Regions from separate parts of the Lentibacillus salinarum genome, predicted to be linked through region 2. Evidence: predicted binding sites of a transcription regulator. Region 2 holds the regulator's gene; the other holds the start of a gene.
What was found. Region 2 encodes CtsR, which represses protease genes until heat stress. Its sites were predicted from a motif close to ATGGTCAATAAAGGTCAAACA; they were not measured.

Region 1 (13,121 bases), on a different contig from region 2:
GAAAATGCCATGCAGTGTCGCCTCCAGAAAGCCATAGCCAAAAGCAGGCAAAAGCGCAACCCAGGCCAATTTGCCGGTTTGGGCAAAGCGCCGTATAGAGCTGGTACTGCCTGCTGAGTGGACATCCGTATCATCGGGCCGGCTGTTTCGGACCCAGAACATAGCTGACCAGACGATTATGCTGAAGACAGCTGATATGAGAAACGGCAATGCCTGGTGGATTTCCAGGAGCCGGGTCATCAGTGGTCCGACGGCGAATCCCAATGCAAATGACAAGCCATAGAATGAAATGTTTTTTCCACGCTTTTCTTTCGGACTGGTCGTGGTAATCCATGTTTGCGTCCCGAAGTGAAGCATATTGTCCCCGATTCCGATCATGACACGAAGGATAAACCAGAACCATAAAGCTTCCCAGAAAGGAAACAAGGCGAGGGAGATGAATACGAGCATACCACCCGCCATAATCATCGGTTTGAAGCCAAAATGCCGCATTGGTTTTTCCATAAAAGGTGACGCAATCAGTATACCCATATACAAACCCGTTGCATGAAGGCCGTTGATGGAGGATGAGACACCGTTTTGTTCAAGGATAATGGATAATAATGGGAGAATCATACCTTGTGAAAAGCCTGATATAAAAACAAGTGCAACTAATATCCAGAATCTGGTCTGTGCGGATACCATTATTTTTCTCCCTCCATAAACGTCGTGTTGCTTCATTCAATGTAATGTTTTTTTACGGGGAGGTCAATTCAAATATTTCCACCAAAATGCGTTATGGTTTACGATGAAGGGTAAATAATAATAGAAGACTATTATAAGGGAGTTGAACTTTATCATGCATTTTTACGGGAAAGAAGAAGGTATACGTATTGATTTGGATTATGGTCAATTGGACATATCAGGAGATGAAGCATTCGGCTTCCGTCCGTTTCAATTGATGATTGCGTCAATTGCTGGCTGCAGCGCTTCCGTCTTTCGGAAGATTTTAAAGAAACAGCGGATAGACATTGAAGATCTGCAGGTGACAGCAGACGTGGAGCGCAATTCGGATGTGGCCAACCGGATTGAGAAGATCAGCTTGCATTTCATCATTAAAGGCTACCATCTGGATGATGATAAGTTATATAAAAACCTGGAAGTAGCTCGGAAAAATTGTTCCATGGTCCGCTCGGTTGAAGACAGCATCACGATTGAGGAATCATTGGAAACGATTGAGCTAAGCCGTTAATATTTAACCGTATAATATTCATGTGTCCGAAAAAACTAACGCCAAAGACGTTAGTTTTTTTCGTACCGTCATTGAGGATGACCTTATAAGAAAAACGACAGCACTCGCTATAAGCGAGGCGAATGCCGACTTTTTCTTATATGATAAGCAGAACGAAAGGAATGGGACAACATGAATAAACAACTTTACATCATGGTATTAATGGCATTAGTCTTACTGATCCCTGTTAACGGACTGGCTGAAGAAAAGGAAGAAAAAGATGACGACGCATTCGAGGTACCGAGTCACGTCTTAAACATTTCCAAAGAAAACACGTATCCCAACTCAACGGAAGATCAGGAAGTGGTCGAGCCCAGTGAATTGACTAAAGAATTAATTGATGGCGTTGACATCCCGATTGAGAATCCAGATCTGATCAAGACACTTAACGAAACGTCGATCAATCCATCGCCTATTTCGTTTGGCTACCGGGGGATGGTCTATATCGGCAGGTGGCCGCTGAATTATAAATCGGATGAGACCAACATCAATTGGGAATACCAAAAAATCAATTCGAATGAACTGAATAATATCGGTGGTGAGTCCGACCAGAAAATGCAGTATAATCAGCAGGAAAAAAAGGAAATTAAAGGCGCTTTGACAAACAAGATTGCCAATCCGGACGATATCAAAAAAATGATGCTGTTACAGGCAAAAGATAAAATTGATTTGCCGCTCGCTTATACAACGGTCATTGGTCAAAATACAGAAAAGGAGAATTCGTATAATGTACCGGTAAAAAAACACGGGGAACTAAAAGCTTATGCCCCTGCCGTGAATGAGAGGGGACAAGTCACATTCGGCGAAGTGTACTTCCAGTTAAAAGGAAATAAGAAATCAATCGTGATCCAGAATGTCACTAAACAAGGTATCGGTGCCTGGATACCGGTGCAGGACCATGTGTCATTTTCCTTCCAGCTGCAATAGGTTGATGGATAAAAGGGGCTCCCTGGGAATATCCCAGGGTGAGCCCCTTTTATCAACCGGAGAAAGAGAACATCAACCGTTTATCATAATAACGACCTCTTCGCACAACTAGGATTTAATTTCACGATCAGGGTTGACCTCATCTCTTTAATGCTTTATCATGTTAAAGTATTGAATGGAACATGAAAAGAGATAAGAGAGAGGGGAAACGACTATGGAGTGGGTTGTTATCATATCTGTATTGGTATTGACCGTTCTCAGTTTACTGCGGGTCAATGTCATTATTGCGATTATTGCTGCAGCATTAACGGCCGGGCTGCTGTCGGGATTGTCCGTTGTTGACGCAATCGATATGATGGTTAGCGGCATGGGCGATCAGGCCAGTACCGCATTAAGTTACATTTTGCTTGGTGCTTTTGCGGTGGCAATCAGTTATACAGGTATTACGGCGCTTTTGGTAAACTATTTAATTAAAGTGTTGACCGGCAAAAAAACGATGATGATGCTGGCCATTGCCGGTGTGGCATCGTTATCGCAAAACTTGGTCCCGGTTCATATAGCTTTTGTCCCGATATTAATTCCGCCATTATTAAAATTGTTTGATGAGATGAGAGTGGACCGCCGCGGTGTGGCCACAGCTTTGACGTTCGGGCTGAAAGCACCGTATGTCATGATCCCGGCCGGTTTCGGTCTGCTCTTCCACGAAACCATTCAGAACGGGATGACTGAAAACGGTGCCGCTATTACGATGGGGCAGACGGCACTTTCGATGCTGATCCCCGGGGCAGGCATGATCGTCGGACTCTTGATTGCCGTCTTGTTCACGTATCGAAATGATCGCGAGGCGATTCCGGGAGCAGGCGGAAGTGAAGCGAATTTCACGGCGTGGAAAACAGAAAACGTCACCTTTAACCGGAAACATGGTCTGACATTGGTTGCTATAGCAGGTGCGCTGCTCGTTCAGATTATCACCCAAAATTTGATCGCTGGTGCGCTGACTGGGCTGGTCCTCATGTTTGCGCTTGTGGTTGTGCCGTTCAGAAAAGGCGAACAGGTCATGGCCGACGGGATTGCCATGATGGGACAAATCGCTTTTGTCATGTTGGTTGCATCCGGTTTTGGAAAGGTGTTGACAGATACGGGTGCGGTCGATGCACTTGTCGAAATGTCATCCGGATTTCTTGGTGACAATCAGGCAATCATCGCGTTAATCCTCTTGCTGGTCGGCCTTGTCGTTACAATTGGGATTGGGTCGTCATTCGGCACCATTCCGATTCTGGCAGCACTGTTTGTACCGATTTGTCTGACAGCAGGCTTTTCCACAATGGCCACCGCTGCCCTAATCGGTACAGCCGGAGCATTGGGAGATGCGGGATCACCGGCATCAGACAGCACACTCGGACCAACATCCGGACTGAATGCTGACGGTAAGCACCACCATATCTGGGATACATGTGTGCCGACATTCATTCACTTCAATATTCCATTGATTGTGTTCGGGTGGGCGGCGTCGATGATTCTGTAAATGATGATGCATGTCAGAAAATAAATGCCAATTCCGAGGTGGAAACTTCAGCCGGAGAGCGAAGACTTCAGCGCGAGACTGGAAACTTCAGCCTGAGAGCGAAGACTTCAGCACGAGACTGGAAACTTCAGCCTGAGAGCGAAGACTTCGGCGTGAGACTGGAAACTTCAGCCTGAAAGCGAGAACTTCGGCGCAAGAATAAAAACATCAGCCTGAGAACAACATCAGCCCGCCCATCCTATGAATAAATGCAAACAGTTACGGACAAAGTAAGGGAAAAAATAGGTGGGGTCTGCTATGAAAAGGTATGTTTCCACAGCAATTGGGCTCCTTATTTGCTTTCTTGCTGTTTTGCCGAATGCGCATGTCACGCATGCGGCCGGCGGTTACGGATGGGGATTTAAAAAAAATGATGATCATCAAATTCCGGACGTTGGCCAATATAAACAGATACTTGAGGAATACGGTGCTTACTATGCGGACCATTCCGGTGAAAAAGTTGTGTATTTGACATTTGATAATGGCTATGAAGAAGGCTATACCGATGATATTCTGGACGTGCTGAAAAAACATGACGTGCCGGCCGCTTTTTTTGTGACCGGTCATTATGTTGAGAGCGAACCGGACCTTGTCGAACGAATGGCTGATGAAGGGCATATTATTGGGAATCACTCGTATCACCACCCGGATTTTACCATCGTCACGAAAGAAGCCATGCAGGAAGAACTGGAGGCTTTGGAAGCGGCGGTGGCCGACGTATCCGATCAGGAGAACATCAGCTATTTACGCCCGCCAAGAGGGATGTTCAGTGAACAGACGCTCGACTGGGCCCAAGAGCTCGGTTACACCCATATATTCTGGTCGCTGGCATTTGTCGACTGGGAAACGAATAAGCAAAAAGGCTGGGAGTATGCCCATGAAACGATCATGGACCAGATCCATCCCGGGGCGATTATGTTGCTTCATACGGTATCATCCGATAATGCCAAAGCCTTGGATAAAACCATAACGGAATTGAAAAAACAAGGGTATCAATTCAAAAGTCTTGATCATCTAGTGATGAAAGATAATCTGCCGCGGCCCATTTACGGTTATTGATGGTTCTTAATGAGCGCCAAAAGAAAGAGGTCGGGACAAAAGTATTGAAACAAAGAAAAATCCGAACTATGATTCAAAATTCGTCAGTTGAAATTCGAATCAGTTTGGATTTTTCTTTTTATAATATAATGGGTTTCCACTAAAACCAGCGGCGTATTTTTCCGCAGCGATGGTTAAGACTTATCCCAACATTATACTTAAATCTTCCGGTCATCATTCGTCTTTAATGTTTAACGTTTTAGTTATGTCCCAGCCCCTATTCTATTATAGATGATGATTCTTTATATAGGCATATGGGCTTCCTTCGATAAAATACGTATCCGGGATCTGCTGATTCAGGCGCTGAAGAGCGCTCATTTTGTTGACGAAGGCGGCGAGGTTGTCCTTTTCCTGCTCCGATATGTTAAATTCGACGCCATAGTAAAAGGTATCGCCTTTCGCTTCATTTTTCCACACCAATCGGCCCTCCAACTGGAACGATTCACCCATCAAATGAACGTTAAAATTCAATTTAATATTTGAATGCACTGGCAATTTGAGTGAGGTCATAATTTTTAAACCGCCAAGCCCGATGTCCAGGATCAACACCTGCGCAGAACCGAGGTTCACCGTTCGCTCGTTTATTTCTACAATGGTCATGTTACCAAGTAAAGGGTTGGGGAAGACGAGCCGGTAATACTTTCTGCGTTCTTCTTTAGCTGGCATATGCGGTTTAGGTTTAGAGGGTTTCAGGTAACCAGTTACCAGCATTTGCTCGAATGTTTTCCGAGAAACCGGTTTGGAAAACAGATAGCCCTGACATTCACCACATTCGTTTTGTTTTAGGAATTCCAGTTGGGAATGTTCCTCCACACCCTCAGCGATCACCTTCATATCAAGCCCTTTGGCCAAATGGAGAACCGAGGAGATGATTGCTGCCTCCCTGTTGTTCTCTGCGTTTAAACTCTGGATAAACGCTTTATCAATCTTGATGATATCCGGGTTAAATTCTTTCAAGTATATAAGGGATGAAAAACCGGTACCAAAATCATCAAGGGCGATTTTGATCCCCAATTCCCGCAAATCCTTTAAGGTATTCAAGACCATTTTTTCACTTTTAAGCAATGTACCTTCTGTAATTTCCAGTTCCAGATACTTGGCTGGTATATCGTAATGGCTTAATTGTTTGGCAACAACGTCAACCAATCCTTTTTTCATTAACTGGATGGGGGATACGTTAATGGCAATCGGACGTAACGTAAAACCCTGATCTTTCCAGGAACGTAATTGCCGGCAGACATTTTCGATCACCCAATGACCGATTTTGTGCACGAGGTGGTTCTCTTCGGCCAGCGGAATGAATTCACCCGGAGATACCAGTCCCCAATCGGCATGATGCCACCTGATTAATGCTTCGGCCCCTTTAATAATGCCTGTACCCGTTTCGATTTGCGGCTGGAAATAGATTTCAAATTCCTCATTTTCAATCGCTTTTCGCATATCTTTTTCCAGTACGAATTTTTTATAGGATGTAATGTCTTTGGACATCGAGTATAATTGATAATTGTTTTTGCCCAGTTGTTTGGCCCGGTGCAGGGCAGCATGCGCGTTTTGAATCAGGGAAAGCTTATCATCGCCGTCTTCCGGATAAAAACTGATCCCGATACTTGTGGTGATATGCAACTCATAGCTATCGATTGTAAACGGCATTTCAATGGTTTCAATCATTCGTTCGGACAAATTTAATAAAAATTCTTGCGATGGCGCGTTTTCTATCACGGCAACAAAATCGTTACTGCTGATGCGTGCAAGATAGGCATCATCCGGCAGCACAGACACGAGTCTGTTGGACACCCGCTTTAGAATTTGATCACCAAACGTATAGCCAAGCGAGTCATTGATAAGCTGGAAACGGTCGAGATCGAGATAAAACAGGGCAAATCCTGAAGACGCATCACGTTCACACAGCGTGTCCAATTTTTCATATAAACTGCGCTGATTTGGCAGGGCCGTCAAGGCATCATGGGTTGCCAGATATTCAAGTTTCTGCCGCATTTCAACTTCGTGGGTAATATCCGCCAGCATTCCGAACAGGTGGGTGAGTTCACCTTGTTCATTGAACCAGGGGATTGTCTGGTCGTAAACCCATTTCAAAGTGCCATCTCCGCACTGGATACGGTATTGATGTTGCAGTGTTTCGCCTCTTTTTAGAATCTCTTGGCGGCTGAGTACTTCTTTTCTTTCCGCCGGATGGATGAGGTCATCCCAGATACCCGGCACCTCGTAAAGCTCGTACAGCGGGTATTGCAGCAATTCACCGGCGCCTTCGGAAACATACACGACTTTTTCGGTGGCATATTCTTTCATCCATAGCCCGACAGTTAAATGGTCCAATATCAGTTGGATCCGTTTTTTCGACGCTTCCACCTGATTTTCCAAATAATGCTGTATTGTACAGTCCTGGACGACACCAACCAGTTTATAGGGCTTGTCATCTTTCCATATCGCTTCTGCCTGGGCTTTTAAATAGCGTATGTCATGCGTATTGCCGTGACAAATCCGGAAATCAGCAGCAAAACCGATCCCTTTTTCAGCTGCCTCCCAAACGGCTGCAGAGGTTTTGTCATAGTCTTCCGGGTGGATATAAGCAAGCGCCTTATCGAGCGGGGGATTCCCGTCTGATTCCTCGGATATGAAAATGTCACGGGCATAGGCGGAGAACGTTAACATATCGTCGGGAATGTTATATTCCCAGCTGCCGATTTGGGCAATTTGCTGCGCATGTTCGAGATGGTTTTTGCTCACTTCCAGTTCTTCAAGCGTTTGTGCAAATTGCTGGAAATCATCCGTTGATAGCTGAGGCATATCGTTCTCTTTATGGAAAAAATGAGACCAAGTAGCCGGCCCGGTAGGTTTTTTACGCGGTTCACGCAAGGCGAGTCCCACCCTTCTATTAAAGGTCATTATAGATATTGTAATATAAAGTTTCAAAAATTAAAATATTTATCTTAAAAAATGTCATAAAATGTCGAATGCTGCCAATGCAAGGATTACAATTATTTATTTAAATTTTATATAAATTCTGATATACTAACCCTACACTTAAGGATTGGAGTGATAGGATGAACAAAGCGGATTTAATGGCGCCGGCGGATTATAATATCGTCTCGGAAATGGATCGATATGCAGCCCAAAGCCCGGATAGAAACGCTATCATCTGGCAGGATGAAGAGGGCCATTCGAAAGCGATAACCTATGAGCAACTGATGGGGAATGTCAACAGAATTGGTAACGTTTTTACGGAAAATGGGCTGACAAAAGGCGATAAAGTGCTTGTGATGATCCCCCGACTGATTGAAGCCTATGAAACCTATCTCGCTGCATTAAAGGTCGGCATGATCGTGGTTCCAAGTTCGGAAATGTTGAAGACAAAGGATTTACAGTACCGGATCAGTCACGGTGAAGTAAGTGCGGTGGTCAGTTATGATCCGTTCGTTGACGAATTTACCGGTGTCAATGAATTCGATCAGTTAACACTGTTTTCCGTCGGGGAAAAAGTCGATGGCTGGCACCATCTGGATGAATTGAAGAACAAGGCATCGGGTCAGTTGGAGATGGCTGATACATCCCGCGATGATATTGCCTTTTTATCGTATACATCGGGCACAACCGGAAACCCGAAAGCAGTCGTACATACACATGGCTGGGGATATGCCCACCTCAAAACGGCGCCTGAGAATTGGCTCTGTATTAATGAAGGTGATAAAGTGTGGGCCACAGCCGGACCAGGCTGGCAAAAATGGATCTGGAGTCCGTTTTTATCGGTGCTTGGATCAGGCGCCACTGGCTTTGTCTATCATGGCAAATTTGATCCAAAGACTTATTTGGGGCTACTGCAGGATGAAGCGATTAATGTATTATGTTGCACACCAACCGAGTACCGGCTGATGGCGAAAGTGGATAACCTGGATGACTATCAGCTGCCTGTGCTACACAGTGCCGTATCGGCCGGAGAACCGCTGAATCGAGAAGTGATGGATACGTTCCACGACTACTTTAAGGTGACGGTTCGCGATGGTTATGGTCAAACCGAAAATACATTATTGCTTGGGTTTATGAAAGGCATGGACGTCAAACCCGGGTCAATGGGCAAACCAACGCCAGGAAATGATGTAGACATAATCGATGAACACGGGCAGCCGGTTCCGGCCAATGAGATTGGTGATATTGCTGTGAAATTGGACAGCCCGGCGTTATTCAAAGAATATTACAAAGATCCGGAGCGGACGAAAATGTCCCAGCGCGGGGACTATTATGTGACAGGTGATCAGGCTTCAAAGGACGAGGACGGCTACTTCTGGTTTGAAGGCCGCAGTGATGACATCATTATCAGCTCCGGTTATACGATTGGGCCGTTTGAAGTGGAAGATGCCCTGGTCAAACATCCATTTGTCCAGGAATGTGCGGTCGTAGCCAGTCCTGATGCGGTCCGCGGCAATATCGTCAAAGCCTTTATTGTGCTGCAGGATGGCATCAATCCTGATGACCCGGATTTGGTCAGGAACCTGCAGGACCATGTAAAAGACCTGACCGCTCCGTATAAATACCCGAGGAAAATTGAATTTATCAATGAACTGCCGAAAACAACGTCAGGGAAAATCAGGAGAGTAGAACTGCGGGAGAAAGAAAAGGAAAAGGTCAAATAAAATTTAGGGTCAACACCAAAATCTAGGGTTGAAATATATGAATAAATATGGTATTACCAACTAGATAGCGGAGGAAAAACACGTAGACTCCTGTGGGAAAGCGCAGTGTAGACTTGAGCAGAAAAAAGCGAACTTCTTTTTTCGAGGAGGCTGAGCTCGGGGCCCACGGAAAGCGTAGTGTTTTTCCGTAGCGATCGCTATCATCAAATTAAATTTGATTTATCAACCATAGATTATGGTGAAGAGCCAAAATTTAAAGTGTATTTTTTAATGGGCTGTCCTATGTTTAGGGTGGCCCTTTTGACGTTAATAGTGATAGTGAAACCTATTAAGATCTCGTGAAAAAGAAGTGCAACCCCCGTATACAAAGGGTTTTCCAGGAAATTATTTTTTCGAAAAAAATTAGGCAACCCCCTTGAAAGTCAAAGAAGGTCAGAGTATAATAAGAATCAAAGGTCAAAGATAGTCAAAGTCAAACCTTTCAACAATCTATTTATGAAAATAAGGAGGAATCACATATGCAATGTCAAAATTGTGGTACTCGTCCAGCATCCATTAACGTCGCAATGCAAATCAACAATGAACGAATGAATATGCATCTATGTAATCAATGTTTTCAGGAAATCCAGGGCAGCATGATGAATGGTGACTTCGGTCAAGGCCAGCAAGGCGATTTTGCTAATAAATTTTTCCAGGGAAATGGTCAGCAAGGTCAAGGGTTCACCGGAACGAAAACACAGCAAGGAACCGGCAATGGTAACGGTTTACTTGATCAACTGGGCAAAAACGTTACCAACGCTGCCCGTGCTGGTTTGATCGATCCGGTTATCGGCCGTGACACCGAGGTGAAACGTGTGATTGAAACACTGAACCGCCGGAACAAAAACAATCCGATCCTGATTGGTGAAGCTGGTGTCGGGAAAACAGCGATCGCCGAAGGATTGGCGCTGAAAATGACGGAAGGCAAAGTGCCGGCCAAACTGATGGATAAAGAAATTTATCTGTTGGATGTCGCATCACTTGTTGCTAATACAAGCATGCGCGGCCAGTTTGAAGAACGGATGAAACAGCTTGTTCAGGAATTGCAAGAACGGCAAAATGTCATCCTATTCGTCGATGAAATCCATCTGCTGGTTGGCGCAGGTACCGCCGAAGGTTCACAAATGGATGCCGGCAACATTTTGAAACCGGCATTGGCACGCGGTGAACTGCAACTGATCGGGGCAACCACACTGAAAGAGTATCGTCAGATTGAAAAAGACGCTGCCCTTGAGCGTCGTTTCCAGCCAGTGATGGTTAAAGAACCATCCGTGGAAGACGCTATCCAGATCATGAGCGGTATCAAAGATCGCTATGAAAAATTCCATGAAGTCCGCTATTCCGATGAAGCGATTCGCGCATTCGTGACACTGTCACAACGCTATATCCAGGACCGCTTCCTGCCGGATAAAGCAATCGACTTGATGGATGAGGTCGGATCACGTTTGAATCTCGACAACGCGGAAAAAGATTCGGATACCATCCAAAACCGACTGGATGAAGTCGTCCGGGAAAAAGAAGCCGCTGCTGAAAAAGAAGATTACGAAACGGCAGCACACCTTCGTTATCAGGAAATCCAGCTGCAAAAACAACTGGAAAAAGCAAAAGATGAAGAACAAGTTGTTGATGTGGACATTTCCGATATTGAATTGATTGTGGAAGAGAAAACCGGTATTCCGGTCACGAAGCTGCAAGCAGATGAACAGGAAAAGATGCGCAATTTGGGTGAACATCTCAGCGCCAAAGTTATTGGTCAGGACGAAGCAGTACAAAAAGTGGCCAAAGCCGTCCGCCGCAGCCGTGCAGGTCTGAAATCCAAATATCGCCCAATCGGTTCATTCCTGTTTGTCGGCCCAACAGGTGTCGGTAAAACCGAACTGACGAAAGCACTGGCTGAAGAATTGTTCGGCACACGTGACAGCCTGATTCGTCTCGATATGAGTGAGTATATGGAAAAACACGCCATATCGAAAATCATCGGTTCACCACCAGGATATGTCGGCCATGAAGAAGCAGGTCAGTTAACTGAAAAAGTCCGCCACAATCCGTATAACATCATTTTGCTCGATGAAATTGAAAAAGCACATCCTGACGTGCAAAACATGTTCCTGCAAATCATGGAAGACGGGCAACTGACTGACTCACACGGCCGCACGGTCAGCTTTAAAGAAACGGTTATCATTATGACCAGTAACGCTGGAACAGGTGAAAAACAAATCAATGTCGGTTTTAACCGTGACGAACATGATGCTGTGTCAACCCTGGAAAACTTGAGTGCTTATTTTAAACCTGAATTCCTGAACCGATTTGACAGCATAATTCAATTTAATGAACTTCAGGAAGAAAGCTTGTTGCAAATTGTTGATTTGATGCTTCACGAGCTGGAAGAAACCATTGAAGAAAATAATATCTCCATCTCGATTACGGACGCTGCGAAAGAAGAACTTGTCCGCCTTGGTTATGACCGCCGCTTTGGTGCACGACCACTGCGCCGCGTCATCCAGGACAAAATTGAAGATCAGCTGACCGACCTCATTCTGGAAGAAGAATCGGTTGAAGCTGTCAGCGTCGATGTCAACGATGGCGAGATTGTTGTTGGAAAAATGAAATAAAGTGAATCTACAATCAGTATTGTAGATAAGAAAAGGAAGTCGCTGACTCTGGTCAGCGGCTTTTTCTGTCTAAAAATGCCGTCGGAGCGGGCGAACTTCAGCCCGAACTTCAGCCGAAGAAAGAAATCTTTACCCCGAATGGACAAGTATGGACATGAGGAAATCGGCGTACACTAAAACGTCAACCTAGCTTCATCCTAAGCTAATATTTTCGCCACTCATTTCGCATAATAGAAATTCCAACTTCAAAAACTAAAAGCAACCAGCTATAAAGGATGTTTATCATGCAACGGTATATTAGTATATTGACTGTAATTCTCATCATTTGCTCTTTTATCAGTTTGCCAGCCGTATACGCTGAACAGCAGCCGAATATGGATGTGCATTTCATCAATGTCGGTCAGGGGGACAGCATGCTGATCCAAACCCCATCCGAAAAAAATATCCTGATTGATGGTGGTCGTCCGGCTGCAGGAAAAAAAGTCACCGCTTTTCTTAACGAGCAAAACGTGGAGAAACTTGATTTAGTGATTGCAACACACCCGGATATCGATCATATCGGCGGATTGCCGGAAGTCATGAAATCATTTAATGTGGAAAAAATTATGGATACCGGAAAAATCCACTCCACAAGAACATATGCCAGGTATGTTAGCCGAATTTTGGAACAGAAGATTCCGATTGAAATTGCCGAACAACATGAGCTGATTAAAATTGATCCTTATTTAAAAATTCGCGTGCTGAATACCCATAACAGCTCGCAATCGAATAATGCATCATCCATCGTTCTGAAGCTCACGTTTAACCAAATGGATTTTCTGTTAATGAGTGATGTCGGAAAAGAGCAGGAAAGGCGCTTGATGGAAAAGTATGATCTGAATTCGGAAATCGTGAAAGTGGCCCACCATGGTTCCCGTACCAGTACATCGCTGGAATTTTTACAGGCGGTCAACCCGAATGCTGCT
Region 2 (18,894 bases):
GGCCTTAACAACTTTAATCTTGGAATCGCCAGCGTCCTGAAGCTCAACGTCAAATTCTGTTTGTTCTTCAGCAGCTTCTGCTTCGCCGCCTCCGCCTGCAACAGCAACCGGCGCTGCAGCGGTTACGCCAAATTCTTCTTCAATTGCTTTAACTAAATCATTTAATTCTAATACAGACATTTCTTTAATCGCATCAATGATTTGTTGATTGTCCATTATGATTCCTCCATTTTTAAGGTTTTTTAATCCGTTATGCCGATTTACTCGGCATTAGCTTTATGCGCTCTCTTCCTCTTTTTGGTCGGCAATCGCTTTTGTGGCGTATGCAAAGTTGCGTACAGGTGCTTGCAGGACGCTGAGCAGCATGGATACCATGCCTTCGTAGTTCGGCAGGTCCGCCAATTCTTTGATTTGTTCAAGCGTTGCAACTTCGCCTTCGATAACGCCGCCTTTAATTTCCAATGCTTCATGTTCTTTGGCAAAGTTATTCAAAATCTTAGCCGGCGCCACCACATCGTCATTACTGAACGCCACTGCGGTTGGTCCTACCAATGTATCGGACAACGCGTTCAACTCGACCGCATCAACTGCCCGGCGTGTCATGGAGTTTTTATAAACTTTAAACTCAATATTTGCCTCACGCAGCTGTTTACGCAACTCGTCCGCCTCGGCTACGTTAAGACCACGGTAGTCTACCAGAACTGTTGACTGACTGTTGCGGAATTTCTCAGCAATTTCGTCGACAAGCTGCTTCTTCTGTTCGATAATATTGCTGTTGGCCATTGTTCCACCTCCTATTAAACGTTCCTCATACCGTACCTATTAAGAAAGCCTCCATGCAGACATGGAGGCTTTGTGTATACAAATGACACTCTAATTAGGATGAGTCATTCGCTCTCAAACACCTCGGCAGGACATTAAGCAGTTTTACCCGCACCTACTGTCTACGGTACAACGTATTTATTTTATAACAGTATTCATTATACGTGATTGATCATGGAAAGTCAATCAGTCATTAGCTACGGTAGCTGGAAACATCCACTCTGATGCCAGGCCCCATTGTGGACGTTATAGATGCATTGCGCATATAGACACCTTTGGATGCCTGTGGTTTGGCCTTCATAAGAGCGTCGGCAATCGCTTCAAAATTCTCAACTAATTTATCATTATCAAATGAGATTTTTCCAAGCGGTACATGGATGTTCGCTGATTTATCAACACGGTATTCCACTTTACCAGCTTTAATTTCATTAACAGCTTTTTCGACGTCGAATGTTACTGTACCAGTCTTAGGGTTAGGCATGAGCCCTTTGGGTCCCAGTACACGGCCGAGTTTACCAACTTCAGCCATCATGTCCGGTGTGGCGACGACAACGTCAAATTCAAACCAGCCCTGGTTGATTTGGTTGATCAGATCTTGCTCACCAACATAATCAGCTCCGGCATTTTCGGCTTCGGTTGCTTTATCGCCTTTTGCGAACACCAGGACACGCTCTGTTTTCCCGGTTCCATGCGGCAAAACAAAAGCGCCGCGAATCTGCTGGTCAGCTTTTTTCGGGTCAACGCCCAGACGGAATGCCGCTTCAACTGTTTCATCAAAATTAGCCTTGGCCGTTTCTTTCAGCAAAGCAACGGCTTCGTCAGCAGCGTATGCATTCGAACGGTCAACAAGCTTGGAAGCTTCTTGATATCTTTTACTTCTTTTTGCCATTTTTACTTCCTCCTCAGGTTGTGGTTTATAGCGGTAAGACCTCCCACTCGAAAAATGCTGTCACGCCCTCCTGAAACAGGACGTCAAGCATTTTTCATGAAAAAAGTTGCGTCATAATGGCGAGCCATTTATCGCAACCTATATCCATTAATGTTCAAACCGGCATCAGTCTTGAATGTCAATGCCCATGCTGCGTGCGGTTCCTTCAACCATACGTACGGCGGCATCCAAATCAGCAGCGTTCAAATCAGGCATTTTCGTTTCCGCAATTTCCTGCACTTGATCACGTTTGACTGAAGCAACTTTACTACGGTTTGGTTCACCGGATGCCGTATCAATCCCGGCTGCTTTTTTCAATAATACAGCGGCAGGCGGGGTTTTTGTGATAAATGTAAATGAACGGTCTTCAAATACCGTAATCTCAACAGGGATAATCATACCAGCCTGGTCCTGCGTGCGTGCGTTAAATTCCTTACAGAATCCCATGATATTTACACCGGCCTGACCCAGCGCCGGTCCTACCGGTGGTGCCGGATTGGCTTTACCAGCTTCAATCTGCAATTTAACTAACTTAATTACTTTTTTAGCCACGAGACACACCTCCTTAAAGTCCGTGATGTGGTAATAGGGTCATTCCCCTCCCACTCAGCATTACCGCTTCCCACATGTTGCGGGAGACGGTAAATAACAAAAGAATTTTAGCATGTATCAGCAAATTATGCAAGGTTTTTTTGAAATTCATCGATGAATCATCCGTGGCCGCCGCTTTCCCTACAGCTTTTCAATCTGGGAAAATTCCAGTTCAACTGGTGTCTCACGACCGAACATATTCACATGAACTTTCACTTTATGCTTGTCCGTATCAATATGTTCGATGGTGCCGGTAAATTCACTGAACGGGCCATCTGTCACACGGACATTCTCTTTCAGTTCAAAGTCAATTTGCGTTACCGGCTCCGCTATGCCCATCCGCTTCAACACAGAATCGATTTCGCCGGGTAGCAGCGGTGTGGGCTTTGTGCCGTGGCCGCTTGATCCAACGAACCCGGTGACTCCCGGGGTGTTGCGCACGACATACCAGGAATCATCCGTCATCACCATTTCAGCCAGCACATAACCAGGGAAAAATTTCTTCTTAACGGTTTTCTTTTTGCCATTTTTAATTTCTGTTTCTTCATCTTCTGGAACAAGCACACGAAAGATTTTGTCCTCCATGCCCATTGAATCGACACGCTTTTCCAGGTTGGTTTTCACCTTATTTTCGTAGCCGGAATAAGTATGGATGGCATACCAGTTTTTTTCCATGTCAACAGGACAAAATGTTTGCCCTTCCCTCCCTTACGTCATTAATAAAGGTTGTTCAAAAAGTCCGGTTTCATCTTCCTTTTTGAATCCGCTCTGACTTACACAAAATTATGCATATTAAAAAACCCGAGAAGCCGGGTTTTTTATCTAAATCTATCATATTCATTATAGCATAATCAGATCCTGTTTATTCAATAAATGCGGTTAAAAAAATAAATTTAAGATTTGCGTGATACCAAGATCAACAACAGCAAAAAATACAGCCACAAACGCCACAGTTGTCAGCACCGTAATGGTATAGCTTGTCAACTCACGGCCCTTTGGCCAGCTGACCTTTTTCATTTCTCTTGAAACATTCTTGAAGAACTTCACGATTTTCACAGCTTGTCTCCCCCCAGGCTCTACCGAAGAACATCCCTTATTTGGTTTCACGATGCGCGGTGTGCCTGTTGCACGTCTTGCAATATTTCCGCGTTTCTAATCGTTCGGGTTGTTGGGATCTGTTTTTGCTTGTCGTATAATTTCGGCTAGCACACACCGTGCACGCCAAAACGATTTTCTGATTCATCGTATCACCCCATCACAGGGTTTTTTTACTTACACTAATGTAGCACGCCTGCTCTTGTGTGTCAACGGCCTGTCATCCCTGCTTCATTTGTTTCCAGCAGCTGCTCCAATTTTCGTTTAATCCGTTGCAGTGCATTATCAATTGATTTGACATGCCGCTTTAACTTGACGGAAATCTCCTGATAGGTGCACCCATCCAGATACAGGCCGAGCACTTCTTTCTCCAAACCGCTTAATAATTCCGACAGTTTTCCTTCCATATCGAAGAATTTTTCCCTGCTCACAAGCAATTCCTGGGGGTCAAACGCCTGTGATCCGGCAATCACATCCGATAACGTCCGATCAGATTCTTCGTCATAAATGGGTTTATCAAGTGATACATAGGAATTAAGCGGTGTATGCTTCTGCCGGGTAGCCGTTTTAATCGCCGTAATAATCTGCCGGGTGACACACAGTTCAGCAAACGCCTTAAACGATGAGAGCTTGTCCCCGTCAAAGTCGCGAATCGCCTTATAGAGACCAATCATACCCTCTTGAACGATATCTTCCTTGTCAGCGCCAATGATAAAATATGTCCGCGCTTTTGCCCGCACATAATAAATATATTTATGTATGAGGAAATCAAGCGCCCCACTATCACCCTGATGAATAAGCCGGATTATGTCATCATCATCCAGCTTCTCGAACCGATCTTCTGTCTCTATCAGTTTGACACTCACCAAAAAAGACCCCCCGACTACACTGTAGTCAATTTAAACGTATTATACAGTAAGCGCTTCCTAATAGTCAACATAGAATTAACGTGAAAGCCCCGGCAGCCTTTCTTCGGCAACACGAAGCAGGAAGATCAGGTCTTTCCCCGCCGCCACTTTTCAAATTTTTCTAAAACATCTTTTTTCAAAGGAATTTTAATTTGCGGCTGCACGTTTTTATGCTGCTTTATCTGCTGTCCGATTTCCCGGTCAATATCATTCAATTCAATATAGAGCTCTCTGGCAGACTTTCTCAAGGCCCCCCGGCCAAAAATGGTCCGTTGTTCCGCATAGTCTGAAGTTGCGACATAAACCTGGTTGATGACAGTTTTCAATTCCTTCACAATCCGCTCAATACACTCATCAGCGGTTTCATTCTCTTTAGTGTAAATGATCTCAACCTCAAAATTGTTCAGCTTGCTTTCAATTCCTTTGACATAATAGGCATCAAATACGACAATCACCCGCATGCCTGTATAAGCCTTATAGTCAGCTAGCAGTTCAATCAGCCGATCACGCGCCTGTCCAATGTCCTGCAGCTTTAATTGTTTCAATTCTTCCCATGCGCCGATGATATTATAGCCGTCAACCACTAAAACATTCATCACTACTCACCAGCCGGGAACCTTTTGCGATAAACCTCGTACAATAACAGGCTACACGCCACCGAGGCATTCAAAGATGACACATGCCCTCTCATCGGGAGGCTGACCGTCCAGTCACATTTATCTTTCACCAACCGGCTCATCCCCTTGCCTTCATTACCGATAACCAGGGCAAGCGGCAATCCCCCGTCAAGTAACCGATAGTCCTCGCTGCCATCTGCATCTGTCCCGACAACCCAAACGTTTTGCGCTTTTAATGCGTCAATTGTGTTGGCAATATTCGTCACCCGGACGACCGGGATATGTTCAAGGGCCCCGGCAGCTGTTTTGGCAACCGTCGCTGTAAGACCGACCGAACGCCTTCTTGGAATGATGACACCGTGCGCCCCGGCAGCATCCGCCGTCCTTAAAATGGACCCTAGATTATGTGGGTCTTCCAATTGGTCCAGAATGATAAAAAAAGGTGCTTCCTGCTTGCTTTCGGCTTTAGCATATAAGTCGTCCATGGAAACATAGGAATAGGAGGCAACATAAGCGATCACCCCTTGGTGGTTGCCGGATGCCAGCTGATCAAGCTTCTTTTTGGGTGTTCGTTGCAACGTTGTCCCCTTCTTTTTGCTCAGATGTTGCAGCTTTCCGAACAAGGATTGATTCAAATGCTCTGATGCGAGGACTTTATTGACCGATCGTTCGGATGTTAATGCTTCAATAACCGGATTCTTTCCGATAATGATATCCTGGTCCATTGTTATGTTTTCCTCCTTTCAATGAACGCCACAGCTCCTTCCAGCAATTTGGCCAATCGCTCGCGGTTACCCTGCAGATGATGATAGCCGATTAGCGCCTCAAATGCTGTACTATAGTGATACGTCTGGACACTCGTGTTTTTGGGAATCGTCCCGGATTTCGCATTGCGACCCCGGGAAACGATCCCTTCCTCTTCAGAGCTCAACTGGTCGACTTCCAGCCAATGCAGAATGACCGCCGCCTGTGCTTTGGCTGATACAAATCGAATAGCTTCCTTATGCAGCTGATTGGGTTTTACCTTTCCGGCTTTCAGCAGATGCTCACGTACATGGACCTCATAAACAGCATCCCCCATGTAGGCAAGCGCTAGACTCTTCATCTGTTTGACATCAGGTATCATGGTCTGCTCGTTTCCACCGGGTACCCTGAGGGGTGTCCTCAAGGATAATGCCTTTCGCTTTCAGATGATCTCGTATGTCATCCGCCCGGCTAAAATCGTGGTTTCGTCTGGCCTCGGTCCGTTCGTCCAACAGTGCTTCAACATCATCAGCAAGCAGCATATCTTCCTGCTCCAGCTGGATGCCGAGAACATCAAGCACATTTGCCATCCCCTGCTGAAATGCTTCGATGACTTCCGTTGACGTTTGTTTTTCTTCAAGATACCGATTGGCTTCTTTTGTCATCTCAAATAAAGCCGAAATGGCGTTTGCCGTGTTGAAGTCATCATCCATCGCTTCTTCAAACTGATCATTCAGCTCCCTTATCGTCTTAAGCCACTGTTCAGACTGATCCAGATTCATACTTGTTTGCTTGCGGTGCTCCAGATTGGTGTAAGCATTTTTAATCCGATCAAGGCTGTTTTTGGCACTCTGCAGCAGTTCTTCGGTAAAATTAATCGGATTGTGGTAATGAACACTCAACATGAAAAACCGGATAACTTGCGGGTCATGTTGGGCAATAATATCTTTGGTCAGCACAAAGTTACCGAGTGATTTGGACATCTTTTCATTATCAATATTAATATACCCATTATGCATCCAATAATTAGCAAACGGTTTTTCGTTCATCGCCTCCGACTGTGCCATTTCATTTTCGTGGTGCGGAAACGCCAGGTCCTGTCCGCCCGCATGAATATCAATCGTTTCACCCAAATATTTTTTGGCCATGGCGGAACATTCGATATGCCAGCCAGGGCGTCCCTGGCCCCATGGGGAATCCCAGGCAATTTCACTGTCTTTTGCCTTCTTCCAAAGGGCAAAGTCAAGCGGATCTTCCTTTTTCTCACCGACCTGGATGCGGGCGCCGGACCGGAGTTCATCAATGGATTGGTGTGACAGCTTGCCATAGTCGTCAAATGAACGCGGTTTAAAGTAGACGTCACCACCGACTTCATAAGCATAACCTTTATCAATCAGGTTGGCGATAAAGTCAATAATGTCATCCATCGTTTCCGTCACTCGCGGGTTGTATGTTGCCTGTTTCACCCCAAGTGCGCCCACATCGTCCAAATAAGCATCAATAAAGCGGTTGGCCACATCCGGCACCTGTTCACCCATTTCGTTGGCTGCTTTAATAATTTTGTCATCGACATCGGTAAAGTTCAACACGTAATCCACGTGATAGCCTTTATACTCGAAGTAGCGCCGGACAGTATCAAAGACAATAGCCGGGCGGGCATTGCCGATATGGATATAGTTATACACCGTAGGACCGCAGACATACATGCGGACGTTGCCATCCTCAAGTGGCTTAAAGGGTTCTTTTTCCTGTGTCAGGGTATTATAAATCGTGATCGCCACGCTGCTTCACTCCTTTTAACTCTGCGATTTCTACTTTTAATTGATCAATTTCCTGCTGCAGCTTTTCACAGCGGTCGGCAACCGGATCAGGGAGTTTATGATGATCCAAATTCTTGCGCAGTTTTTTCCCGTTCTGGATCACAATCTGGCCCGGAACACCGACCACTGTCGAGTGATCAGGAATATCCTTCAAAACGACGGAACCTGCGCCTACTTTGGAGCTGTTGCCAATGGTGATGTTTCCAAGCACTTTGGCACCGGTTGTGATCATAGCATTATCCTTAACAGTCGGATGACGCTTCCCTTTCTCTTTGCCTGTTCCGCCCAGTGTGACGCCCTGGAACAAGGTGACATTGTCCCCGATTTCACACGTTTCACCAATGACAACCCCCATACCGTGATCGATAAAAAGCTTACGGCCGATCTTAGCGCCCGGGTGGACTTCAATTCCGGTAACAAAACGGCTTACCTGGGAGACCGCCCGGGCGATGAAAAACATCCGGCGGTTAAAGAAAAAGTGAGCAATCCGGTGGGCCCATATCGCGTGCAGTCCAGAATAGGTGAGAAATACTTCAACGTAAGATCTTGCTGCTGGGTCCTGCTCAAAGACAACATCCATATCCTCTTTCATCCGCTTAAAAATCCCCATCCCGATGGTTCCTCCTCTCTTTCAGTTCGATTTATCGGGTCCGTCGCAAAAACGGTGTTATGTCATAAAAATAAGCGCCCCAGTGTATTGACTACACAGAGGCGCTTAAAACGCGGTTCCACTCTGTTTGGAGACGTGTCCTTCATATCTCCCAACTCGGACTCTGGTAACGGCAGAGCGCCGCCGTTATATACTCTCATTCCATAACGGGCTCAAGGGTGCATTTCAAAAACGGTGCTTAGAATCACTTGCAGCCGGTGATGATTCTCTCTGGATTAAGCATTGCCGTCGTTTACTTCTCCCTATCAACGCGCCATATTAAAAAGTTGTTCAAAAACTCCGGTAACCATAAACTGCTCGTCGAACACACAACTAAAGTTAATCATGTTATCACTATATTACATTTGGGTGCAAATGTGAACAGGTTAAGCTCCCAACTGTTTCAGTAATTGGTCCAAGCGGCGCAGGACAGTATCTTTGCCCAAAAGTTCAATCGCCAGCGGCAATTCCGGTCCTTGCGTCTGACCGGTTGTCGCCGCACGAATCGGCATAAACAGCTTTTTACCACGATGGCCGGTTTCTTTTTGAGTCGCTTTGATTTGCTGCTTAATGGCATCTTTCTCAAAGACATCAAGATGAATCAATTTATCCGTGAACACCTGCAGGACTTCAGGCACCTGTTCCTGGCGCAATACGTCCATTGTCGCTTCGTCATAACTGATGGATTCCTTGAAAAATAACCCCGTCAAATCAACAATTTCCGCACCATTCTGTAATTGCTTCTGATAGAGGACAATCATTTTTTCCGCCCATTCCCGTGTAGCGGCATCCATGTTTTCCGGCAGCCGGCCTGCCTTAATCAGATGCGGCATGGCCAGTTCAATAACGGTTTCCGTATCAGCAGCTTTAATATATTCGTTATTCATCCACTTCAATTTGTGGCGGTCAAAAATGGCTGCTGAGGTGGACAGACGCTCAGGATCAAACATCTCGATCAATTGATCCCTGGTAAAAATCTCTTCCTCGCCAACCGGTGACCAACCAAGCAACGTGATGAAATTGAACAGCGCCTCCGGCAGATAGCCCGTATTCTCGTACTGTTCAATAAACTGCATGATATGTTCATCACGCTTGCTTAGTTTTTTACGCTCCTCGTTCAAAATCAGGGTCATGTGGCCAAAGTTTGGCCTATCCCAACCAAATGCCTCATAAACCATCATCTGTTTTGGTGTATTGGAAATATGCTCCTCCCCGCGCAAGACATCCGTGATAGCCATCAGATGATCATCAATGGCCACCGCAAAATTATAAGTCGGCGCACCGTTTTTCTTAACAATCACCCAGTCGCCAAAATCACTTGATTCAAACGTGATATTACCTCGCACAATATCCCGGAACGTATAGGTCTTATGACCAGGAACACGTAACCGAATGCTTGGTTTGCGTCCTTCCTGCTCGAATTGTTCGATCTGTTCTTTTGTCAAGTTCCGATGGGCGCCGGCATATTTGGGAACTTGTCCTCTGGCACGCTGCTCTTCACGTTCCTGTTCCAATTCCTCTTCGGTCATATAGCATTTGTAGGCCAGTCCTCTTTCAAGCAGCTCATCAACGTACTTCTGATAGATATCCAGCCGTTCCATCTGCCGGTATGGTCCATAATCACCACCGATATCGGCGCCTTCATCCCATTCAATGCCGAGCCACTTCAAATACTTCATTTGGCTTTCTTCCCCACCGGCGACATTCCGTTTCTCATCTGTATCCTCTACCCGGATAATGAACTTTCCGTCAAAATGTTTCGCATATAAATAATTAAATAATGCTGTGCGTGCGTTGCCGATATGCAAATGCCCGGTCGGACTCGGTGCGTACCGTACACGAACCTGCTCTGTCATGGTGGCACTCCTTTCTTTTAAGCATATTGATTATATGAATCATGACCATTTAAATCAAACGTATAAAAAGTGATAACCGATGCCGTTATCACTTTTGGTTTCCTCTTTAAGTTATATCGTTTTTATTGCGCTTTTTCAAGTAATTTAGGTTTAGCGAAGATCATTCTTCCGGCTGAGGTTTGCAGAACACTTGTTATCAGCACCTCGATCTTCTTGCCGATATAAGCGTGCCCTTCTTCGACCACAATCATCGTACCATCATCCAGATAGGCGATCCCCTGATTATGCTCCTTGCCATCCTTAATCACATGCACCATTAATTCCTCACCTGGTAGGACGACCGGTTTGACCGCATTGGCCAGGTCATTAATATTTAAAACAGGTACTTCCTGCAGTTCACAGACTTTATTCAGGTTAAAATCATTCGTGACAACAATGCCATCAATCACTTTCGCCAGTTTGATCAGCTTGCTGTCCACTTCCGTAATCTCATCAAAATCTCCTTCGTAAATTTCCACGTTCACCGGCAGTTCCTTTTGAATCCGGTTGAGGACATCCAGCCCGCGGCGGCCCCGGTTACGCTTCAACACATCGGATGAATCCGCAATATGCTGCAGTTCACCCAGGACAAACTGCGGAATGACGATGGTTCCCTCTAGGAAGTTTGTCTGGCAGATATCCGCGATACGCCCATCGATGATAACGCTTGTGTCCAGAATCTTGGATTTCGGCTGTTTCTTTTGAACGGTTTCGCTGTCAGACACACGTTTTTTCTCCCGTTCTTTCCGGTTAAAATTCAGCAGATTCATGAGTTCATCCCGGCGCCGAAACCCGACCTGGAATCCCAAGTAACCAAGGAAAATCGTAATAAAGAGCGGTAATACCTGTGACACAATATAAATATTAATATCAGTCAGCGGGATATTGACTAAATAAGCAATCACTAAACCACCAATCAGACCAAAACTACCAAACAGCAAATCACCGACAGGGACTTTGATCAAAGCCTCTTCCACCCACCGTAAAAATCCAACAATATAACCTGCCACGAAATAAGACAATACAAATAAAATAATGGCACCTGAGACCATACCTGAATAAGGGGACGCAGCCCACGTTGCATCAGACAGGTTCAGCAAGTTGACAATATCCGGGATATACAAATAGCCAATGGTACCTCCACTTATGATAAAAAATAAATGAACAACCTTTTTTAGCACCACTGTTCACCTCCTATCGTTTATTATTGCCCATTTTTCATATAATAACCGTCATTGGGCGGATGAAATATACGATATCATTTAAAGCCTATCATAACTGTAAAAATGAGTCAATTTGGAAAATAATTTATCATACCATATTTATGAATTAGTGTCAATGGACTAGTTTGAAAGTCCTGTTTTGGAAAATATTGTATAACCATATTTTTGACGGTCTGCTCAGCCTGACAGTTTCAATTATTTAACCTATTAACCCTTCTTCCAATGCCTCCTGTACAGTATTGACCCCGATCACGTGAATCGGTGCCGGCGCTGTCCAGCCCTCCAAATTTTTGTCCGGGCAGATGACACGCTTGAATCCGAGCTTGGCCGCTTCCTGTACACGCTGTTCAATCCGGGAGACCCTTCTTATTTCCCCAGTGAGCCCAACTTCGCCAATTATGATGTCCTCCGGTTTAGTCGGCTGGTTTCTGAAGCTGGAGGCAATACTGACAGCTACAGCCAAATCAATCGCCGGCTCATCAAGCTTGACACCACCAGCCACTTTAATGTAAGCATCCTGGTTTTGTAGCATCAGTCCCACACGCTTTTCCAATACAGCCATTAATAAGGGGATCCGATTCGTGTCAATTCCGGTTGCCATCCGCCGCGGATTCCCAAAACTGGTCGGCGAAATCAATGCCTGTATTTCAACAAGCACAGGCCGTGTCCCTTCCATCGACGCCACAACTGTTGAGCCGGCCGCTCCCTGTGATCGTTCCTCCAGAAAAATTTCCGAAGGGTTCATAACTTCCCGCAAACCTTCTTCCTTCATTTCAAAAATACCCATTTCATGTGTACTCCCGAAGCGATTCTTGACGCCACGTAAAATACGGTATGTGTGATGCTGCTCCCCCTCAAAATAAAGGACGGCATCCACCATGTGTTCCAGCATTCGCGGCCCGGCGATAGCACCTTCTTTGGTCACATGTCCCACAATAAAGATAGGGATACCATTTGATTTAGCCACGCGCATCAATTCACTTGTACTTTCACGCACCTGGGAAACACTTCCCGGTGCACTGGTTACTTCCTCACGGTAAATCGTCTGAATCGAGTCAATGACGACAAAGGCAGGCTTTGTTTGTTCTATCTGATTGATAATGTCCATCAGGTTCGTTTCGGCCAACACATACAATAATTCCGTATTGATGCCAAGCCGGTCCGCTCGCAATTTGGTTTGTCGGATGGATTCTTCGCCGGAAATGTACAAAACAGGCAGTTGCTTATCAGCCAATTGCGCGGATATTTGCAGCAGCAGCGTTGACTTGCCAATTCCCGGGTCCCCTCCAATCAAGGCAAGTGATCCGGGGACTATCCCTCCCCCGAGCACCCGGTTAAATTCCTTCATGATTGTGGTGATACGGGGTTCTTTTTGCATTTCCACCGTTGTAATGCTTTCCGGACGATGAGCGGTTTTGGTATCCCTGCCCATTGCATGCCTGCTGCCTGCCGACGATGCATCAATCTCTTCTACAAGCGTATTCCAACTGTTACAGCCGGGGCATTTTCCCATCCATCGCGCGGATTCATAACCGCATTCCTGACAAACGTACTTCGTTTTGCGTTTAGCCAATACAATCCTTCCCCTTCACTATAGTCTCTATTATATACGATTGACGTCACATGAAAGTTACAGGTTTCTATCATTATTATAAAAGCCGCTCCATAATTTTTCCATAAATCCCATTATGCTATCTGCCCAATGTCAATATGCGATTAGAAAAGCTGAAAGGATGGACTCTTTCAGCTTTTCTACCCGCTCAGATAACTAAAATGCGATTTTCTACGGCAAAATGATAAATTCGCCTTTATTGTTTAAACCGATTTTAACCTTTTCTCCTTTTGTGATACTTTCTTTCAGCAATTCTTCGGAAAGAAGATCCTCAATATTTTTCTGGATAGACCGGCGCAATGGACGCGCTCCGTACTCCGGATCAAACCCTTCATTGGCAATCTTCTCGACCGCTTTATCCGTTAGGGTGAATTCAATTTCCTGTTCTATCAGCCTATCCTGCAACTGCTTGATCATCAGGTTGACAATATATTTCATATGTTTCTTTTCCAGGGAATGGAACACGATCGTTTCGTCAACCCGATTCAAAAATTCGGGACGGAATGCTTTCTTCAATTCGTCGGTCACTTTTGTTTTCATGTTCTGATAATCCTGCTCTTCATCATCCAGTGTAAAGCCGACATATTTATTCCGTTTCAGCTCATCTGCCCCGACGTTTGAGGTCATGATCAGCACCGTATTCCGGAAATCGACCACACGGCCTTTAGCGTCCGTCAGCCGCCCGTCTTCAAGCACTTGCAGCAAAATATTGAATACTTCGGGATGTGCCTTTTCCACTTCGTCCAGTAATACGACTGAATATGGCTTTGTCCGCACTTTTTCGGTAAGCTGTCCGCCTTCATCATAACCGACATATCCGGGAGGTGAACCGACTAGACGGGACGTGGCGTGTTTTTCCATGTACTCGGACATATCGATCCGAATCATCGCTTCTTCGTCGGCAAACATCGCCTCAGCTAATGCTCTAGCAAGTTCGGTTTTACCGACACCGGTAGGGCCCAGGAAGATAAACGAACCGATTGGACGTTTCGGATCTTTCAATCCGGCACGAGCCCGGCGAATGGCCTTAGACACAGCATTGACGGATTCTTCCTGGCCGATGACGCGGTTATGCAGTGTATCTTCCAGGTTCAATAGCCGCTCACTTTCGTCTTTGGTCATCCTAGCTACCGGCACACCCGTCCATACGGAAACAACTTTGGCAATATCTTCAACCGTTACCTCGGAGTCTTCCTGCCCCTGTTTCTCTTTCCATTCATTTTTTGTCTCTTCCACTTCCTCACGCAGACGCTGCTCAGAGTCACGCAATGAGGCCGCTTTTTCAAACTCCTGTCCCTGCACGGCAGAATCTTTTTCTTTCCGCACGTCCTCAAGCTTTTGTTCCAATTCTTTTAAATTTGGCGGCACTGTATACGAACGAAGACGGACTTTTGATCCGGCCTCATCAATCAAGTCAATAGCTTTGTCAGGCAGGAAACGATCGGTGATGTACCTGTTGGCTAACTGGGTAGCCGCTTCGATCGCATCATCGGTAATCGTTACACGGTGATGCGCTTCATATCGGTCGCGCAGCCCCTTTAAAATCTGGACACTTTCATCCAATGTCGGCTCATCGACTTGGATCGGCTGGAAACGGCGTTCAAGCGCTGCGTCTTTCTCTATATACTTGCGGTACTCATCCAGTGTCGTTGCACCGATGCATTGCAGTTCACCACGGGACAGAGCGGGTTTTAAAATATTGGACGCATCAATAGCCCCTTCCGCACCACCGGCTCCGATTAATGTATGAAGTTCATCAATAAACAGAATAATATTCGTTGCTTGGCGTATTTCCTCCATCACTTTTTTAAGCCGGTCTTCAAATTCACCACGATATTTAGTTCCGGCTACAACTGTACCCATATCAAGTGTCATGACCCGTTTATCGCGCAATATCTCAGGGACCTCATTATTAATAATTTGCTGGGCAAGACCTTCTGCCACAGCTGTTTTACCAACGCCGGGCTCACCAATCAGTACCGGGTTGTTTTTCGTTCGGCGGCTCAACACTTGGATCACCCGTTCAATTTCCCCACTGCGGCCGATAACCGGATCCACATTGCCATCCTTCGCACTGACAGTTAAATCCCGTGCCAGTGAGTCGAGAGTCGGTGTGTTGGCATTCGATGACTGCGCACCCCGGCCCTGGCGTCCTGCCTGTGACTCATTACTCCCCAAAAGTTGCAGCACTTGCTGGCGGGCTTTGTTAAGACTGACGCCCAGATTGTTCAATACCCGTGCTGCCACACCCTCGCCTTCACGGATTAAACCGAGCAGGATATGTTCTGTGCCGACATACGAATGACCAAGCTTACGTGCCTCATCCTGCGATAACTCCACGACCTTTTTGGCACGTGGTGTGTAGTGAATGGTCTGCATTGGCTCTTTGCCCGTACCGATCAGCTTTTCAACTTCTTCTTGAATTTTGGCTACTTCCAACCCCAGTGATTCCAATGCTTTAGCGGCGATGCCGTTACCTTCACGGACTAGTCCCAGCAGGATATGTTCCGTTCCAATGTTATTATGTCCGAGTCGTACAGCTTCTTCCTGAGATAAGGCCAAAACTTTTTGCGCTCGTTCTGTAAAACGTCCAAACATCATATCTTTTTCCTCCTAGCTAAGTCTCTAATTGCATCCGTTCACGAATGAGTGACGCTCTTAACACATCCCGTTCATCCGGTCTTAAATTTTTCCTGGCATATTGCTGCAAAAAACCCGGTTGTGTTAATACCATTAATTCGTTCAGTATATGGCGTGATACATTTTCGATAATGTCCAAGTCGATGCCAAGCCGGACATCTGACAGACATTTGGCTGCCTCATTTGACTCAATGATCCGGCCGTACGCCAATACACCGTATGAACGGTACACCCGGTCCTCCAGTCGCGTTGCTGACTTTTCCATGATATGATTTCGTGCTTTTCGTTCATGTTCGATAAGTTCGCGAACAACACTTTCCAAATCTTCCACAATATCTTCCTCGGACTTCCCGAGTGTTATTTGGTTGGATATTTGGAAGATGTTGCCTGTTGCTTCACTGCCTTCCCCGTAGATACCACGGACAACCAGACCAAGCTGGTTGATGGCCGGTATCATGCGGTTGATCTGTTGGGTCCAAGAAAGGGCAGGCAGGTGCATCATGACCGATGCGCGCATCCCGGTTCCGACATTCGTCGGACACCCGGTTAAATAACCCCGTTTTTCATCAAATGCATAATCAATTTTTTCTTCCAGCCAGTCATCAAGCTCAAACACTTTCTTAAGAACGTGGGTCAATTGAAACCCGGGGGAGTAAAGCTGGATACGCAGATGATCTTCTTCATTGACCATAATGGACACCTGTTCATTTTTGGAAATGAGTACTGCGGATGTCTGATTTCGTTCAGCCAAATGCGGACTGATCAAATGCTTCTCCACCAAAACACGTCTTTCAATCGGTGTCAGATCCCGAATGGGAATAAAGGCAAAATCATGGTAATCCTGAAATGACTGGTGCTCATACGCCTGCTGAATAAAATCACTGATATGGTTCAAATCCGCTTCATCAGCCATAATCGGATAGGAATACTGGGCAAAGTTCCGGGCCAGCCGTATCCTGGTGCTTAAGACAATATCACTGTCCGGGCCGTCCTCCCGCATCCATGGGCTTATGGCCTCGTTCATAAAGTGCTGTAGTGTCATGAATCATCACCCCGTGTCTGATCTTCCAATTCCTTAATTTTATCACGGACCCTGGCTGCTTCTTCAAATGCTTCACGTTTGATTAATCGCTGTAATTCCTCTCTGTAGGCATCAACTTCTTTTTTAATCCGCATATTCCCACCAATGCGTGCCGGAATTTTTCCGTGATGTGTCGTATTACCACTGTGAACGCGACGGAAAACGGGGTCCAAATGATCCGAAAACGTCTCATAACACGTTGGACAGCCAAATTTCCCGATGCGTTTAAATTCCGATAGGGTCATCGCACACTGCGGGCATTGCAATTCTGTCGTCTGTTGGCCTTGTGCGGCTTTGGCATTTTCAAACGTTGAGTTGAATAACCCGGACAATAAGTGGTGTAAGGAATAGCCCTCTTCCGGGTAGCTCATATAGCCCTTTTCTTTTGCACAGGCCTCACACACATATACTTCCGTTTTATCGCCATTTATGACCTGGGTAAAGTGAAGTGTAGCCGGACGTTTGTGGCATTCCTGGCATTCCATATGGTTCCCCCCTTAGTTATCGATTTAAATATTTAAGTGTTGTCAGCATTGATGTCAGTATCCGTGCACGCACCTCATCACGAACAGGCAGCTGAAAGGCAAGCGTATCCCGGCTGACGGCACTTAACATGATTTTGGCTTCGCGTTCGGTAATCAATCCTTCCTCCAACAGACGCTCGAGCACATCCACCGCTGCCTGCTGGGAAACAGTCGGGTTAATCATTTGAATAATATCATCGATTAAGTCAGCTTTATCCTGGTGCTTAACCCGCTTGATCCGAATATAGCCACCACCGCCCCGTTTACTTTCAACTATATATCCTTTTTCCACAGTAAAGCGTGTTTTAATCACGTAATTAATTTGTGATGGTACGCATTGGAATTCTTCAGCAAGTTCACTCCGTTTAATATCAATCGCATTTTTGCCGGCAGTTTCCAAAATCTGCTTCAAGTGCTGTTCAATAATATCCGAAATGTTACGCATATACCCTCCTCCTCCCATCCTATGACCTGTGATTTATCGTTTTGATAAGTTATGGATTGGTATTATTTTGACTTTGACTAACTTTGACGTTACTTCTATTATACGATATGTACATAGAGATGCAAGAGGTATCCTATTCTTATTTTAGACAAATTCGGATAAATCGAAACGCCTCGGGAACAGCAGATTTTGAAAAGGAAAAGGACTCCCGCGTCCTGACGATTAGATCACATACGCGGGAAAATCAGGAACGTGTACTTGTCGACTGAAGCGGCAGTTTTCCCACGTAGTTCATAAAGTCAAACATCAGTCAATCGGAGGCTCCTGCCGCCCGTTAAATGTGGTGAAAGGCCTTTCACTCTCTGTGACCGGACGAAAACGTCGGATTGTTACTCCTGTTCTGTTATAGTCTTAACGTTCTCTATCTTTGATATATCCTCAAACAAAGCCAGCTGATCCAAATATTTATCCGGCTCAATTTTGACGATGATTTTTCGCACACCAACATCAATCCGCTCAATTTCCACCTGTCTAATCGCTATGGAATGCGATTCCAGAATCGAAATGACCTGGTTAATTTGCAGTCCCGGCAGCGCCGTAATCTCAATTAAATGAAGACGGCCTTTCCGGAATAGCTTTTCAAAGTTATTTAAAAAAACGAGACTCAATAAAATGATGAGTGTTGTGAATACGGCCGCACCATACATCCCAGCACCGACAACAAGGCCAAGCCCGGCAACTGTCCAAATGGAAGCAGCCGTCGTCAGCCCCCTAATGGTCATTCCATTCACGATAATAGTCCCCGCACCGAGAAAACCGATACCACTTATAACGTATGAAGGAATGCGTGCCGGGTCGAATCGGATGTTATCATATGCTCCAATAAATATTTCAAACCCATATAAAGATAAGAGCATCATAAGACAAGCGCCGACACCGACCAATATATGAGTCCGGAAGCCTGCAGAATGATTTTTTAATTCCCGCTCGAATCCGATTAACCCGGATAGGATTAAAGCTATTAAAATACGGACCATCATAATTGTAAAATTATCTCCGACAAGTTCATCCAAATATGGCAACATACCTTAACACTCCCTTCACTCCTATTTATATCCGATAATTATCATGCGGATGACATGAAATAAACAGAAACTTTCCGGTCATTTGTGTTGGACAAAACACACACTTATTTACCAGTATGAATAACTTCTCGCCCTCAGCATAACCAGCAGCCGTTGAATACTAAAGCATTCTTAACCGCGTATACGCCTACCGAAAGATATTCACAACCTTCCCC

Region 1: a site for CtsR is predicted at 9,958-9,978, ahead of ACFQ4A_RS03435 (ATP-dependent Clp protease ATP-binding subunit). Genes of this name have one in related genera too.

What each region holds. Positions count from the first base shown of each region.
Region 1 is NZ_JBHTNH010000003.1:30,338-43,458, reverse strand. It holds gene ACFQ4A_RS03470 (MFS transporter) at 1-684, opposite strand, end outside; gene ACFQ4A_RS03465 (OsmC family protein) at 839-1,231, shown strand; gene ACFQ4A_RS03460 (YfkD famly protein) at 1,403-2,197, shown strand; gene ACFQ4A_RS03455 (Na+/H+ antiporter family protein) at 2,412-3,722, shown strand; gene pdaA (delta-lactam-biosynthetic de-N-acetylase) at 4,020-4,820, shown strand; gene ACFQ4A_RS03445 (EAL domain-containing protein) at 5,085-7,733, opposite strand; gene mbcS (acyl-CoA synthetase MbcS) at 7,922-9,505, shown strand; gene ACFQ4A_RS03435 (ATP-dependent Clp protease ATP-binding subunit) at 10,024-12,156, shown strand; gene ACFQ4A_RS03430 (ComEC/Rec2 family competence protein) at 12,441-13,121, shown strand, end outside.
Region 2 is NZ_JBHTNH010000059.1:275-19,168, reverse strand. It holds gene rplL (50S ribosomal protein L7/L12) at 1-216, opposite strand, end outside; gene rplJ (50S ribosomal protein L10) at 277-783, opposite strand; ribosomal protein L10 leader region at 816-968, opposite strand; gene rplA (50S ribosomal protein L1) at 1,016-1,711, opposite strand; gene rplK (50S ribosomal protein L11) at 1,877-2,302, opposite strand; gene nusG (transcription termination/antitermination protein NusG) at 2,483-3,016, opposite strand; gene secE (preprotein translocase subunit SecE) at 3,221-3,397, opposite strand; gene rpmG (50S ribosomal protein L33) at 3,435-3,584, opposite strand; gene sigH (RNA polymerase sporulation sigma factor SigH) at 3,646-4,302, opposite strand; gene ACFQ4A_RS17890 (NYN domain-containing protein) at 4,431-4,940, opposite strand; gene rlmB (23S rRNA (guanosine(2251)-2'-O)-methyltransferase RlmB) at 4,943-5,686, opposite strand; gene ACFQ4A_RS17880 (Mini-ribonuclease 3) at 5,689-6,084, opposite strand; gene cysS (cysteine--tRNA ligase) at 6,077-7,486, opposite strand; gene cysE (serine O-acetyltransferase) at 7,467-8,135, opposite strand; gene gltX (glutamate--tRNA ligase) at 8,561-10,030, opposite strand; gene ACFQ4A_RS17860 (PIN/TRAM domain-containing protein) at 10,153-11,250, opposite strand; gene radA (DNA repair protein RadA) at 11,492-12,865, opposite strand; gene clpC (ATP-dependent protease ATP-binding subunit ClpC) at 13,076-15,505, opposite strand; gene ACFQ4A_RS17845 (protein arginine kinase) at 15,522-16,586, opposite strand; gene ACFQ4A_RS17840 (UvrB/UvrC motif-containing protein) at 16,583-17,110, opposite strand; gene ACFQ4A_RS17835 (CtsR family transcriptional regulator) at 17,127-17,594, opposite strand; gene ACFQ4A_RS17830 (MgtC/SapB family protein) at 17,984-18,679, opposite strand.